DNA from 2 places in the Halomonas halophila genome. Region 2 is predicted to be linked to the other one. Evidence: predicted binding sites of a transcription regulator. Region 2 holds the regulator's gene; the other holds the start of a gene.
What was found. The regulator PhoB, encoded in region 2, activates phosphate uptake and scavenging genes when phosphate is short. The targets are predictions, from matches to a motif close to TGTCATANNNNTGTCANA.
Positions count from the first base shown of each region.

Region 1 (7,203 bases), 660 kb from region 2:
GGGCGGCGATGATCCAGCTGGGCATCTTCGTGCCGCCGGGCGGCACCGGGCCCCTGCTGGAGCAGCTGCGCCAGGGCTCGCCGGAGTTCGCCTCGATGCTCGACGAGCTCTCGCGCCAGGGGCTCGAGACCGAACGGCTGGCCGAGATGCTGATCGGCGGCGTCACCGGGCTGATCGTGCTGCTGGCCTCGGTGGCCTGCCTGGCCCTGGCCAGGAGCTGGCAGGCGGGGCTCTACAACCCCGGCGGCTTTCGCGAGGAGTTCCAGGCCCTGCGCCTGGTGCCCCGCGAGCTGCTGGTGCTGATGGCGTTTCTCGTCATCGGCACGGTGCTGGTGCTGCCCGGCCTCGGCCTGATGCTCTGGGTGCCGTTGCTGGTGGCCGGCATCGCGCTGGTGCACGGTGTTATCGGATTGAAGGGAATGAACGGGCTGTGGCTGGTCGCCTTCTATGTGCTGCTGATCACCACCTGGCCCATGATTCTCATCGTGCTGCTTGCGGCCCTGATCGACGCGTTCGCGGATATTCGCGGACGACTCGGCCGCAGCGACTGACAAGAGGTTTACGAGATGGAAGTCATTCTGCTCGACAAGATTGGCAAGCTGGGCGGTCTGGGTGACCAGGTCACCGTCAAGCCCGGTTATGGCCGCAACTACCTGGTGCCCTACGGCCTCGCCGTGCCGGCCACCAAGGACAACATCGAAGCCTTCGAGGCCCAGCGTGCCGAGCTCGAAGCTCAGGCCGCCGAGCGCAAGGCCGAAGCCGAAGCCCGCGCCGAACAGCTCAACGACATCGAGCTGTCCCTGGTCGCCAAGGCCGGCGATGAAGGCAAGCTGTTCGGTTCCATCGGTCCGCGCGACCTGGCCGACGCCATCTCCTCTGCCGGCATCGAGGTAGAGAAGAGCGAAGTCCGCATGCCGGAAGGTCCGATCCGTCAGACCGGCGAATACGACATCGCGCTGCACCTGCACGCCGAAGTCGACGCCACCGTGCGCGTGGTGGTCGTGGCCGAATAAGCCCGACTCCCCCGCGGACGCCAGGGGCGCGAGGAGAAATCCTCGCGCCCTTTTTTGCTTGCCCGTGCCACGTTATCCCGGCTGGGGCGTCAGGCGTCCTTCGAGGTAGAATGTGCCGGCCCATGTTGCGGAGGTGCCCGCCCCAATGAACGAATCCCTCGAGCTCGATCAGGAAACCGCGGCGCTGAAGGTGCCGCCTCACTCGCTGGAGGCCGAGCAGTCGGTGCTCGGCGGACTGATGCTCGACAACCAGGCCTGGGACAGCGTGGCCGACCGGCTGGTGGCCAACGACTTCTATCGCTACGAGCATCGCCTGATCTTCAACGTCATGGCGACGCTGGCCGAGGAGGCGCGGCCGCTGGACGTGGTGACCCTGTCCGAGGCGTTGGAGGGGCGTGATCAGCTCGAGACCGTGGGCGGCCTGGCCACCCTGGCGGAGCTGGCACGCAACACGCCGTCGGCCAGCAACATCCGCGCCTATGCCGACATTGTTCGCGAGCGGGCCACCCTGCGCAAGCTGATCCATGCCGCCAACCAGGTCGCCGAGAGCGCCTTCGCGCCCCAGGGGCGGCCCGCCGACGAGCTCGTCAACGAGGCCGAGCGCCTGGTCTTCCAGATCAGCGAGGAGCGGCCCAAGGAGGGTGGCCCGGTCGGCATGAGCGACCTGCTGGCCAAGGCGGTGGATCGCATCGACGAGATGTTCAACATGCAGGGCGAGATGACCGGCCTGTCGACCGGCTTCCGCGACCTGGACGACATGACCTCCGGACTGCAGCCTTCGGACCTGGTGATCGTGGCCGGGCGCCCGTCCATGGGCAAGACCACCTTCGCCATGAACCTGGTCGAGCATGCGGTGATCTCCAGCGACAAGCCGGTGGTGGTGTTCTCGATGGAGATGCCGGGCGAAGCGATCATGCTGCGGATGCTCTCGTCGCTGGGGCGCATCGACCAGACCCGGGTGCGGACGGGTCAGCTCGAGGACGAGGACTGGCCGCGCCTGACCTCGGCGGTGAACCTGCTCAAGGACAAGCAGCTGTTCATCGACGACACCGCGGCGCTGTCGCCCAACGAGATGCGCTCGCGGGTGCGCCGGATCGTGCGTGAGCACGGCAACCTGGCGATGATCATGATCGATTACCTGCAGCTGATGCAGGTACCGGGTTTCTCCGAGAACCGCACCGGCGAGATCTCGGAGATCTCGCGCTCGCTCAAGGGTCTGGCGAAGGAATTCGGCTGCCCGGTGGTGGCGCTGTCGCAGCTCAACCGCTCGCTGGAGCAGCGTCCCAACAAGCGCCCGGTGATGTCGGACCTGCGCGAGTCCGGCGCCATCGAGCAGGACGCCGACCTGATCGGCTTCGTCTATCGCGATGAGGTCTACAATCCGGATAACCCCGACAACCAGGGACTGGCCGAATTCATCATCGGCAAGCAGCGTAACGGGCCGATCGGCACGGTGCACATGGCGTTCATCGGCAAGTACACCCGCTTCGAGGATCTGGCGCCGGACAGCTATGGCGACACCTTCGGCGAGTGACCCCCTTGAGCGGGGCAGCCGGCGCCGTATAATCCCCACCCCTCGAACAGCACACTGGAGAAGCACCATGGCAGGCGGATTTCAGCGCGGTAATCGGCGGCGCACCCCGAAGCTCGAGGCGCGCGGCGAATTGCAGTCCGTGGAACGCGAAGGGCCGTTCAAGGAGTGGCTGGGCATGCCGGATCTCTATCGCTACCAGCTGGTGGTGGACGGCGAGGACTACAGCTACCAGACCGAGGACTCGGAGCTGCCGGTCGCGGTCGGCGATCGCGTGGTGTTCCGCTACAAGGAGACCAAGGCCGGCAAGTGGGTCGACCGCAACTCCCTGGGCAAGGCGATCGATCCCGCCGACTACCAGTAACCGCCTTCGGCGGCTTCCCGCCGGGAACCCCGGTGCCCTCCATCGGTCTCAGGGCGATACGGTGCCGTCATCGTCGTGTCATCCGACAGGACGAGACTGTATCAGCATTCATCCTGAGATATCCCGATGGAGGGATCATGGACTTCAATGACCTCAAGGCCTTCGTGGCCCAGCACGACAACTTCGAGATCCGCGTGATCAGCCATGCCGGCAGCCGCGTCTACCAGGTCGAACTGGAAGACATCGAGGGCCAGCGCCACCTGCTGACCCAGCGCGGCAAGCCGATGTTGTTCCGCGCCCTCGACGACGTCTACCTCGAGCTCAAGCGCGCCGGCATCCACCGTGCCTATCTGGTGCAGTACGTGGCGCACGACGAGATGATCGGTCGCGACGCTAACTACCACGACGCGCTCAGCTCTCGCATGCCGCTGGTGTTCTAGCCTGCGAGCCGCGCCTTTCCTCGATCACCATTCACCGACCTCCGGCATCGCGCCGGCCCACCGACCTGCCACCGTACGCCTCAGCGCGCTCCCCGACCCGACTGGTGGCATGTTTTCCCCCGCGTCTTCCGGCCTTTCCGGCCAGCCCGGTTTCCGTCGCGTTCTCGCCGTGCCCGATGGCGTCGCCCCCATCGCTCAGCGATCCGAGCGCCTCGTCCAGGCCTGCCAGCGCTGCCCCAGCCCGATCCGGTAGCGAGCGAAGACGGCATAGCCGCGATCGACGCCCCACGCCAGGCCCGGCAGCATCGACAGCGCCACCAGGCGACGATAGCCCAGCACCGCGTAGAGCGCCCGGCTGGCGTCCATGCCGACGAACCAGGTGCCGTCGGCGTCGCGCAGGTGAAGGCGGCCCATCATGACCTCGAACGAACGCCCCCATTCGGCGGCGACGTCGGTCGTCTGGATGTCGACCAACCTGACCCGCTCGCGGCGCGGGTGGCGCGCCAGCCAGGCGACTTCACGCTGGCAGAAGGGGCAGTGGCCGTCGTGGAAGAGTGTCACCGGCGAGACGGCGTGACGAGGCGAGGGGGCGCGACGTGTCGAGCGCGGGCGGTGCATCATCAGGGGGCTCCGTGGTCGGTGGCGTCATGATAGCCGGCGCGGTGCTCGCCTCGACCGTAGGCCGGCTCGGTTTCGAGCCCGGCGAGGAAGGCCTCGGCCTGGTCGCGCATCGCCGCCCGCTTGTCGTCCGACATGCGGTCCAGCGAGCCGTAGATCAGCTTCATGCGGTGGTTGCCCGACAGCGCCTCGCGGTGGGTCTCGAGGAAGCGCCAGTAGAGGCTGTTGAGCGGGCAGGCGTTGTCGCCGACGACCCGTTTGGGATCGAAGCGGCAGTGCCGGCAGTGGTCCGACATGCGGTCGATGTACTTGCCCGAGGCGCAGTAGGGCTTGGAGCCCATCAGCCCGCCGTCGCCGTGCAGCACCATGCCCAGGGTGTTGGGCAGCTCCACCCACTCGCAGGCGTCGGCGTAGACCGCCAGGTACCAGTCGCACAGCGCGTCCGGCGCCACGTCGCACAGCAGCGCGACGTTGCCGGTGACCATCAGCCGCTGGATGTGGTGGGCGTAGGCATTGTCGCGGGTCATCTCGATGGCACGCTTCAGGCAGCGCAGTTCGGTGTCGCCGGTCCAGTAGCAGGCCGGCAGCCCGCGGTTCGCCCCCAGGGCGTTGGCACGCTTGTAGTCGGGCATACGCGTCCAGTAGAGGCCGCGCACGTATTCCCGCCAGCCCAGTATCTGGCGAATGAAGCCCTCCGCCGCGTTGAGCGGCGCGCGGCCCTGATGATACTCGCGCTCGGCGCCCTCGCACAGCTCCCGTGGCGAGAGCAGGCCGAGGTTCAGTGCCGCCGACAGCCGTGAGTGGAACAGGAAGGGCTCGCTGTCGCTGATGGCGTCCTGGTAGCGGCCGAAGTCGGGCAGCAGTTCGGCGAGGAAGTGGCGCAGGTCGGCCAGGGCCTGGCGCCGGGTCACCGGCCAGTGAAAGCCCGCGAGGTCACCGAAGTGGTCTCCGAAGTGTTCTTCCACCAGCGTCATGACCTCGCGGGTCACGTCATCGCGGCGATGGCGGGGCGGGGCGGGCACCTCGATCCCCTCGGGCAGTGGCTCGCGGTTGTCGTGGTCGTAGTTCCAGCGCCCGCCGGCGGGCGCGTCGTCCTCCATCAGCAGGCCGGTGCGGCGACGCATCTCGCGGTAGAAGTACTCCAGGCGCGGTGACTTGCGTCCCTGCTCCCAGGCGGCGAAGTCGTCGGGGGTGGTGTAGAAGCGATCGTCCTCGATCAGCCGCCAGGGCAGGGCACTGCCCTGGCGTTCGCGCATGGCCTGCCACAGCCGCCACTCGCCCGGGCGCACCGCGCGGATCTCGTCGCAGCCGTACAGGCGTGCCAGTCGCTCGGCCTCGTCGAGCAGCGTCTGGGCGTTGTCGGGGTCGTCCAGGGCGCTGTAGTGGACGCGGTGGCCGCGGTCGCGCAGGTCGGCGGCGAAGTGACGCATGGCGGCCAGGACCAGGGCGATCTTCTGGGGGTGGTGGGGCACATAGCGGCCTTCCTCGGCGGCCTCGCACAGGGCGATGACGGCCTCGGGCGGCGCCTCGCGAAGGCTCGCCAGATCGACATCGAGCTGGTCGCCGAGCACCAGGATCAGCGGACGGGACATGGTTCACCAGAAATTGTACAAATCTAACCGATAGTATAACGATATTTCGCCCGAACGCCCGTGATGGTAGGCTAGGTCATTCAGTTTCGTCTCATGTCGACCACGGGGAACGCGCGCCATGCCAGCCTTAGAGCACTCATCCGATGCCGAGCGGGACTCACCGGGAGAGGGGCGGCTGCGGCATGCGCCAGCGGAACATCCCGCGCTGCCTCGCGCCAAGGTCGGTGTGGTGCTGGTCAATCTCGGCACGCCGGACGCCACGGACTACTGGTCGATGCGCCGCTACCTCGGCGAGTTCCTGTCCGACCGTCGCGTGGTCGACTATTCGCGCTGGCTGTGGCAGCCGCTGCTGCAGCTGGTGATCCTGACCCGGCGCCCCTTCATTTCCGGCAAGGCCTATCGCAGCATCTGGAACCAGGAGCGTGACGAGAGCCCGCTGCTGACCATCACCCGGGAACAGACGGAGAAGCTGAGCGAGCGGCTCGAGACGGCCTACGGCGACCAGGTCGAGGTGGACTTCTGCATGCGCTACGGCAATCCCTCCACCGACAGCGTGCTGCGTCGCCTGCAGGCCCGGGGCTGCGAGCGCATCCTGTTCTTTCCGCTCTATCCCCAGTACGGCTCGCCGACCACCGCCACCGCCAACGACCAGGCCTTCCGCACCCTGATGCGCCTCAAGTGGCAGCCGGCGATCCGCACCGTGCCCGCCTATTACCGGCATCCGGCCTACCTCGAGGCGCTCACCGCCTCGGTGCGCGAGGCCTATGCGGCCGCCGAGTCGACCCCGGAGGTGCTGGTGGCCTCCTATCACGGCGTGCCCAAGCGCTACCTCGACGAGGGCGATCCCTACTACTGCCACTGCCGCCAGACCACTCGGCTGCTGCAGGAGCGTCTGGGGGTCGACGATGCGGCGATCGAGACCACCTTCCAGTCCAAGTTCGGTCCCGAGGAGTGGGTGGGGCCGGCCACCGTGGAGCGGGTCGCCGAGCTGGCTCGCCAGGGGCGCAGGCATATCGCGGTGATCTCCCCGGCCTTCTCCGCCGACTGCGTGGAGACCCTCGAGGAGGTCCAGCAGGAGATCCGCGACGCCTTCCTCGCGGCCGGCGGCGAGACCTTCACCTACGTGCCCTGCCTGAACGCCCGCGACGATCACGTCGCGGCGCTCGAGGCCATCGTCCGCCAGGAGCTCGCCGGCTGGCTGTAGGCCGTCCATCACCAGCCGTCACAACACGAACGGGCGGCCCCGCAAGGGGCCGCCCGTTCGTGTCGAGCCGCGGTAGGCGTCGGCCGTTTCAGCGTCCCGGCGGGCGCTTCTCGAGCGTGATGGGGCCGCGGTCGGGGGGCGAACCGTGGGGCACCGGCGTCTGGCCGACCTCTTCCTCCTGCAGCTCCACGGGGCGCCCGCGGGTCTTGTCGACGTACTTGAGCTGCAGGTGCAGGCCGGTCTTGGCCAGCAGGTGGGCGCTCACCGGGGCGGTGATGAACAGGAACAGGGCAATCAGGATCTCCTGCACCACCGGCTCGCTGTCGGCGATGCCGAAGTAGAGCATCGAGGCGACCAGGGTGCAGCCGATGCCCATGGTGGTCGCCTTGGTCGGCCCGTGCAGGCGCATGTAGAAGTCGCGGAGGTGGGCCATGCCCAGCG
Region 1 is NZ_CP129121.1:2,820,209-2,827,411, reverse strand. Features, by position in the region: gene QWG60_RS13300 (hypothetical protein) at 1-551, shown strand, start outside; gene rplI (50S ribosomal protein L9) at 567-1,013, shown strand; gene dnaB (replicative DNA helicase) at 1,159-2,547, shown strand; gene QWG60_RS13285 (hypothetical protein) at 2,615-2,908, shown strand; gene QWG60_RS13280 (DUF6482 family protein) at 3,046-3,348, shown strand; gene QWG60_RS13275 (thiol-disulfide oxidoreductase DCC family protein) at 3,544-3,969, opposite strand; gene QWG60_RS13270 (cryptochrome/photolyase family protein) at 3,969-5,558, opposite strand; gene hemH (ferrochelatase) at 5,677-6,762, shown strand; gene QWG60_RS13260 (Na+/H+ antiporter subunit G) at 6,851-7,203, opposite strand, start outside.
Region 1: QWG60_RS13280 (DUF6482 family protein) is a predicted target of PhoB. The motif match lies at 2,974-2,991, and genes of this name have one in related genera.

Region 2 (7,203 bases):
ACCGAGATGGCGCTCAAGGTGGTCCAGGAGGACGAGCAGGTCGACAACGAGTACAAGAGCGCCATGCGCTCGCTGATGACCTTCATGATGGAAGACGCCCGGGTGATATCCCCGGTACTCGGCATCATGTGGATCCTGCGCGCCCTGGAGCGGATCGGCGATCACTCCAACAACCTGGCCGAATACGTGGTCTATCTGGTCAAGGGGCTCGACATCCGCCACACGGCCCCGGATGATCTCGACGACGAGGTGCGCGGCGACGAGGGCTGAACCCCGCTCGACCGCTACCGTCAAAGAAGCGGCCGTCGCCCCTGGCGACGGCCGCCGTCGTCGTGATGGAGGAAATGACACCGATGCTGGATGCCTTCTCGGCGCTGTCCCGGGGAACCCGCCTGGTCTACACCCCCGGCCTGCGCCGCTACGTGTTCCTGCCGATACTGGCCAACCTGGTGGTCTACGCTGCCATGCTGAGCTACGTGCTGACCCACTTCGGCGGCTGGCTCGACGGCTGGATGGCCATGGTGCCGGGCTGGCTCGACTGGCTGTCGTGGCTGATCTGGCCGCTGTTCGTGCTCAGCCTGGGGCTGATCGTGTTCTTCAGCTTCACCCTGGTGACCCAGCTGATCGCCGCGCCCTTCTACGGCCTGCTGGCCGAGAAGGTCGAGCGCGAGGTGACCGGCCGGCCGCCGTTGGACGACCGTGGCCTGGCACGCACCGCCATCGATGCCCTGGGCCGTGAACTGGTCAAGCTGGGCTACATCCTGCCGCGCATGGCGCTGCTGTTCGTGATCGGCTGGATCCCGGTGATCAACCTGGTCGCCCCGCTGCTGTGGCTGCTGTTCTCGGCCTGGATGATGGCGGTCACCTACCTCGACTATCCCATGGACAACAACAAGGTGACCTTCGCCGACATGCGCCGCCGGCTGGCCGCGCGCCGCTGGCCGACGCTCACCTACGGCGGCTGGGTGATGCTGATCACCTGGCTGCCGCTGGCCAACCTGTTCCTGCTGCCCGGTGCCGTGGCCGGCGCGGTGCTGATGTGGGAAGACCACTACCGGGCGCTGACGCCCGATGCTGCCCCGGCGAGGCGCTGATGCCCGCGCCCCGGGCAGGCGTCGTGATCACGTGACATCCCTCCGCCCGGCCTGCGTCGGGCGGAGTGGCGTCCGGGGACGGGATCAAGCGCGCCGCGAAGCCGGCGCGGCGTCGGTGAGGCGGGCGGCGGGGAAGATGCAGCGGAAGGTGGCGCCCTCGCCGAGCCGGGAGTCGATCTCCAGCTGGGCGTCGTGGCGCAGCAGCACGTGCTTGACGATGGCCAGCCCCAGGCCGGTGCCACCGGTGGCGGTGCTGCGGCCCTTGTCGACCCGGTAGAAGCGCTCGGTCAGGCGCGGGATGTGCAGCGGATCGATGCCCTCGCCGTCGTCCTCCACCTCCAGGCAGGCGCCGTCGCCCCAGGGGCGCCAGCGCAGCACGATGCGGCTGCCCTCGCCGGCATAGCGCACGGCATTGAAGGCCAGGTTGGAAACGGTGCTGTGCAGCTCCTTCTCCGAGCCGAGCAGGCCGCGGGGCTCCTCGACCGCCACCTCCAGCTGGTGGTGGCCCTCGGACAGCGCCTCGGCGTCGCGCCGCACGGCCTCGAGCAGGCTGGTGGGGTCGATGCGGATGTCGTCGTGGCCGCCCTGGTCGTTCTCCAGCCGCGACAGCAGCAGCAGGTCGTTGACCAGGTTCTGCATGCGCTTGGTCTGGCTCTGCATCTGGCCGATGCCTCGGCCCAGGCGCTCGGGCAGCATCTCGGCCATGTCGCCGTAGGTCTCGAGGTAGCCCGCCAGCACGGTGAGCGGGGTGCGCAGCTCGTGGGACACGTTGGCCACGAAGTCGCGGCGCATCTGCTCCAGGCGGTGCAGGCGGGTGATGTCGCGGGCCATCACCAGGCGCTCGTCGTCGCCGTAGAGGGTGATCTGGAACTGCAGGATGAGGTTCTCGTCGATCGGCGAGCACAGCGTCAGCGGCTCGCGATAGTCCCGGGCGTGGAAGTAGTCGACGAAGCTTGGGTCGCGCATCAGGTTGGTGATGTGCTGGCCGCGATCATGGGCCGGCTTGAGGCCCAGCATGCGTTCGGCGGCGCTGTTCCACCACTCCATGTCGCCGTGGCGGTCGAGCATCACCACGCTGTCGCGCATCGCCTCCGAGGACTCCTGGATACGGCTCAGGGTGTCGCGCAGCCGGCGCTGGGTGAGGCGCTGGCCCTTCTGGTAGCGGTAGAGGCGATCGAACAGCTCGCCCCACAGGCCGGAGGCCGAGGGCGGCTCGTCATGGGGATGATGGGTCAGCCATTCCTGCAGGGCGTGCAGCTGGCGCAGCTGGTAGAAGAGATAGAGGGCGAGCCCCACGGCGATGCCGGTGCCGCTGAAGCCGAAGGGCCAGCCGACCAGGGCGCCGGCGCCCACCAGGGCACCCAGCCGCCACCATTCGCGTCGCCACAGCCGGCCCACGTCAGCCCTTGGCGGAGAAGCGGTAGCCGGTCCCGCGCACGGTCTGGATCAGCTGCTGGTGCGGCTCGCCCAGCGCCTTGCGCAGGCGGCGGATGTGCACGTCCACGGTGCGCTCCTCGACGTAGACGTTGCCGCCCCAGACCTGATCGAGCAGCTGGCCGCGGGTATAGGCGCGCTCCTGGTGGGTCATGAAGAACTGCAGCAGGCGGTACTCGGTGGGGCCGATCTCCAGCGACTGGCCGTCGATGCTGACCCGGTGGCTGACCGGGTCGAGCATCAGGCCCTCGACCTGCACCGGCTCCTCGACGCCGCGCGGCGTGGCGCGGCGCAGCACCGCCTTGAGGCGCGCCACCAGCTCGCGGGGCGAGAAGGGCTTGGTGATGTAGTCGTCGGCCCCGGATTCGAGGCCCTGGATCTTGTTGTCCTCTTCGCCCTTGGCGGTGAGCATGATGATCGGCAGTTCCGAGGTGCCTTCCTCGCGCTTCAGGCGGCGGGCGAGCTCGACGCCGCTGGTGCCGGGCATCATCCAGTCCAGCAGCACCAGGTCGGGCTGGTGATCGACGACCATGGCGTGGGCGCTCTGGGCATTGTCCGCCTCGAGGACGCGATAGTCGGCCATCTCCAGCGCCACGGCGATCATCTCGCGGATGGGCGCTTCATCATCGACGATCAGTACGGTCTTGGCGGTCATCCCGGGGCCTCATGGTCGAGATCAGTGACATATTGGTGACGATGACAGCATGTCCTTGTGACAATACCGTGACAGTCACCGCCTGTCGCCCCCGCTTAGCCCTGCCGTTCGACCCCGTCCGGCATCACCCGCCGGCGGCCGGCCACAGCGACAGCGCGATGCCGGCGAACGCCAGCAGCCCCGACCAATGGTTGTTGAGGAAGGCCTGGAAGCAGCGATCGCGATCGCGATGGCGGATCAGCCGCTGCTGGTGGACGAAGGTGGCGGCCATCGCGGCCAGGCCGACCCAGAAGAAGCCGCCCAGGCCGAGGCGTTCGCCGGCCCAGGCCAGCAGGGCCAGCGTGGCCAGCTGCAAAAGGCCGATGATCAGCCGGTCGGCACGGCCGAACAGCACCGCGGTGGACTTGATGCCGATGCGCAGGTCGTCGTCGCGGTCGACCATGGCGTACTCGGTGTCGTAGGCCACGGTCCACAGCACGTTGGCGGCGAACAGCAGCCAGGCCTCCAGCGGCACCTGGCCGAGCACCGCGCCGAAGGCCATGGGAATGGCCCACGAGAAGGCCGCCCCCAGCACCACCTGGGGCAGGTGGGTGTAGCGCTTCATGAAGGGGTAGACGAAGGCCAGGATCACGCCGCCCACCGACAGCATCACGGTGAAGGCGTTGGTGAAACACACCAGCACGAAGGCCGCCAGCACCAGGCCGGCGAACAGCGCCTTGGCCTCGCCTTCGCCGATGCGTCCGGTGGCCAGCGGACGCGACTTCGTCCGCTTCACGTGGCCGTCGAAGTGGCGGTCGGCGTAGTCGTTGACCACGCAGCCCGCGGCCCGCATCAGGTAGACCCCGGCGACGAAGATCAGCAGCAGCCGGCGCTCGGGAACGCCCTCGGCCGCCGTCCACAGCGCCCACAGCGTCGGCCACATCAGCAGCCAGGTGCCGATGGGGCGGTCGAGGCGGGTCAGTTGCAGGAAGTCGGGCAGCCGGTCCAGCCCCTTGGGGCGCATCAGGGAACGTTCCATGTGGGTCTCTCGGTTGAATCGGACGACACGGGTTTCGGGCGATGCCTGGGAGCCTATCGCGCCGGCAGGGCCAGGTCATCCGCCATGTCGTCGAGGAAGAACTCCTGGACCAGCACCGCGAAGCGGCCGTGGCGCAGCACCGAGCGTCGGCCCCAGGGGCCCGGGGCGTCGTGGAAGGGGGCCGGGTCGGCGCTGACCTCGATGGGGCCGCGCTCGAGGCCGGGCTGGCGGAACAGCCAGTGACCCAGCGAGCGCTCGCCGAGGCCCGCCAGCCGCTGGCCACGGAGGCCGTGAAGCGGGGCCACCGAGCGCGCCATCACCCAGGGCCGGTCGTCGAGGCACAGCGCGACCTCGCGCCGCCAGGCCAGGCGGCCCGGCGCCATGCCCAGTGCCAGGGCCTCGTCGCGCCGCGGCCGGCCCAGGCGCTGGTCGAGCAGCCTGACCCGGAAGCGGCGCGGCGCGCCGGCCTCGATCAGCCGACGGGTCAGCGAGTCCCGTGAGGCGACCCAACGCCACCAGGCCGGGCTCATGGCGGGGCGGGCCGCCGCCAGGGGGCGCCATCGGGGAGCGAGGGCCGGACCGTGATTCACTGCGCTACTCCGCGTCCAATGCAAAGGGCGGCTAGTGTACCATGTCGGGCCGTCGCGCCCCTGCAGCGAGGAGCCCCATGAGCGCACCCCTGACCATCATCGGCTCCGGCATGGCCGGGCTGGGCCTGGCGCGCCAGGTCCGGACCCGGCAGCCCGAGCGCCCCATCACCCTGATCACCGCCGACGGCGGCGAGGACTACTCCAAGCCGCTGCTCTCCACCGGCTTCGCCAAGCGCCTGCCGCCGGATCGCCTGGCCTCGCGCAGCGCGCTTGAGGCGGCCGACCAGCTCGGTGTGACGATGCGCACGCACACCCGGGTCGAGGCCATCGATCCGGCCGCGTACACCCTGACCCTCGGCGCCGAGCGGCTGCCCTGGGGCGAGCTGGTGCTGGCCACCGGCGCGGCCCCGGCGCCGCCCTTCGCTATTCCCGAGGCGCTGGCCGGCCGGGTCCATACCGTCAACGATCTCGACGACTACCGTGCCTTCCACGCCGCCCTGGCGGCGCTCGATCGCCCGGCGCGGGTCGCCGTGGTCGGCATCGGCCTGGTGGGCTGCGAGTTCGCCAACGACCTGGCCGCCGGCGGTCATGCGGTCGAGCTGATCGCCCCGGAGTCGGCGCCGCTGCCGCGGCTGCTGCCCGAGCCGCTGGGGCGGGCGCTGGGCGAGGCCTTCGTCGAGGCCGGCATCGCCCTGCACACCGGGCGCATGGTCGACCTGCTTTCGCCCGAGGGCGAGCGGGTGGCGCTGGGCCTGGACGACGGCACCGCCCTCGAGGCCGACCTGGTGCTGGTGGCCACCGGCCTGCGGCCCCGCACCGCGCTGGCCGAGGCGGCCGGGCTTGCCGTGGGGCCGGCCGGGATTCTCGTCGACCGCCATCTGGCGACCTCGGCGCCCGGCATCCATGCGCTGGGCGACGTGGCCTGCGTCGACGGCGTCAATGCCATGTACGTCCAGCCGCTGCAGGCCGGCGCCAAGGCGCTGGCGGCGACGCTTTCCGGCACGCCCACCGAGGTGCGCTACGGGCCCTGGCCGGTGCTGGTGAAGACGCCGCTGCTGCCGGTGGTGGCGCTTCCTCCCGCCGTCTCTCCCGCCCGCTGGCGCATCGAGGGCGAGGGGCATGATCTGAGCGCCCTGGCCGAGGATGAAGACGGACGTTTGATCGGATTTGCGTTGACAGGCGCCCGCGTGCGTCGGAAAGTCGAACTGGCGCGCGCTGCGCCGCCGTTGCTAGGCTAGTGACGTCAACGACGGCGCCCCCGGGATTCCGGGTCTGGCAGCGGCGTTGCCACACGGCGTCATCCGCATGCCGCCCCGTCGGCGGCATGCGAGTGGTGCATGAATCACCGCGAACAACAATGCGGCCGATGGGATCATCGGCAGGATGTCAAACCAGGAGGGCTGTATGCGCAAACCCGAACTCGCCGCGGCGATCGCCGAACGTGCCGATCTTTCCAAGGACAAGGCCAGCCAGGTGCTGAACGTCATTCTCGACGAGATCACCGGCAGCGTGTCCGACGGCAAGGACGTGTCGCTGATCGGTTTCGGCACCTTCACCGTGCGCGAGCGTGCCGCCCGCACCGGCAAGAACCCCCAGACCGGCGAGTCCCTGACCATTCCGGCCAGCAAGACCGTGGCCTTCAAGCCGGGCAAGGGCCTCAAGGACGCCGTCGCCAAGTAAGGCGCGAGGCGCGGCCCGATGCTCGGGCCGCGCGATCCTTCCTCATTTCGCTTTCCGACCAACGGTATCCCGATGAAGCTCCGCCTGATGCTGTGGGTGCTCGGCGTGCTGCTCAAGCGTGCGCTGCGTCGCAAGCCCGCCTTCCGCGAGCGCCTGGGTGAACTGAAACGCCTCGACTGGGGCATCGGCACCGAGGATCTCGCCATCGCCCGCCACTATCGGATGTCGCCTCGCGGCATCGAGACCGGGAACGGCCTGCCGGTGGATCTCGACCTGGAGCTGCGTTTCGAGGACGCGGACAGCGCGATCCGGGTGCTCCGCAAGCCCACCCAGAAGGCCTTCCTCGACGGCATGATGGCCGGCCGCGTGCGGCTGGTCGGCGATGCCAGGGACCTCGAGCGCCTGCAGGGACTGCTGAAGCACCTGTAGCGCCGAGCTACAAGCGCCGAGCTACAAGCGCCGAGCTACAAGCGCCGAGCTACAAGCGCCGAGCTACAAGAAAACCCCGAAGGCTTCCACCTTCGGGGTTTTCTTTTGCGGCGAACGATTTCACGCTGCTGGCTTGCAGCTGTCAGACCTGCCCGTAGCGGCCGGCTTCCTCGCCCAGCCAGCGGCGGATCAGCGGCCGGCTGGCCTCGGGGTGCTCGGCCAGCAGCGCCTCGGCCAGCGGCGAGATGCGCGGCAGCAGGTCGGCGTCGCGCTCCAGATCGGCGATCTTCATCTGCGCCAGGC
Region 2 is NZ_CP129121.1:3,484,742-3,491,944, reverse strand. Features, by position in the region: gene phoU (phosphate signaling complex protein PhoU) at 1-270, shown strand, start outside; gene cysZ (sulfate transporter CysZ) at 354-1,094, shown strand; gene phoR (phosphate regulon sensor histidine kinase PhoR) at 1,179-2,492, opposite strand; gene phoB (phosphate regulon transcriptional regulator PhoB) at 2,494-3,183, opposite strand; gene ubiA (4-hydroxybenzoate octaprenyltransferase) at 3,308-4,201, opposite strand; gene QWG60_RS16455 (chorismate--pyruvate lyase family protein) at 4,255-4,731, opposite strand; gene QWG60_RS16450 (FAD-dependent oxidoreductase) at 4,869-6,029, shown strand; gene QWG60_RS16445 (HU family DNA-binding protein) at 6,196-6,471, shown strand; gene QWG60_RS16440 (hypothetical protein) at 6,544-6,900, shown strand; gene recG (ATP-dependent DNA helicase RecG) at 7,043-7,203, opposite strand, start outside.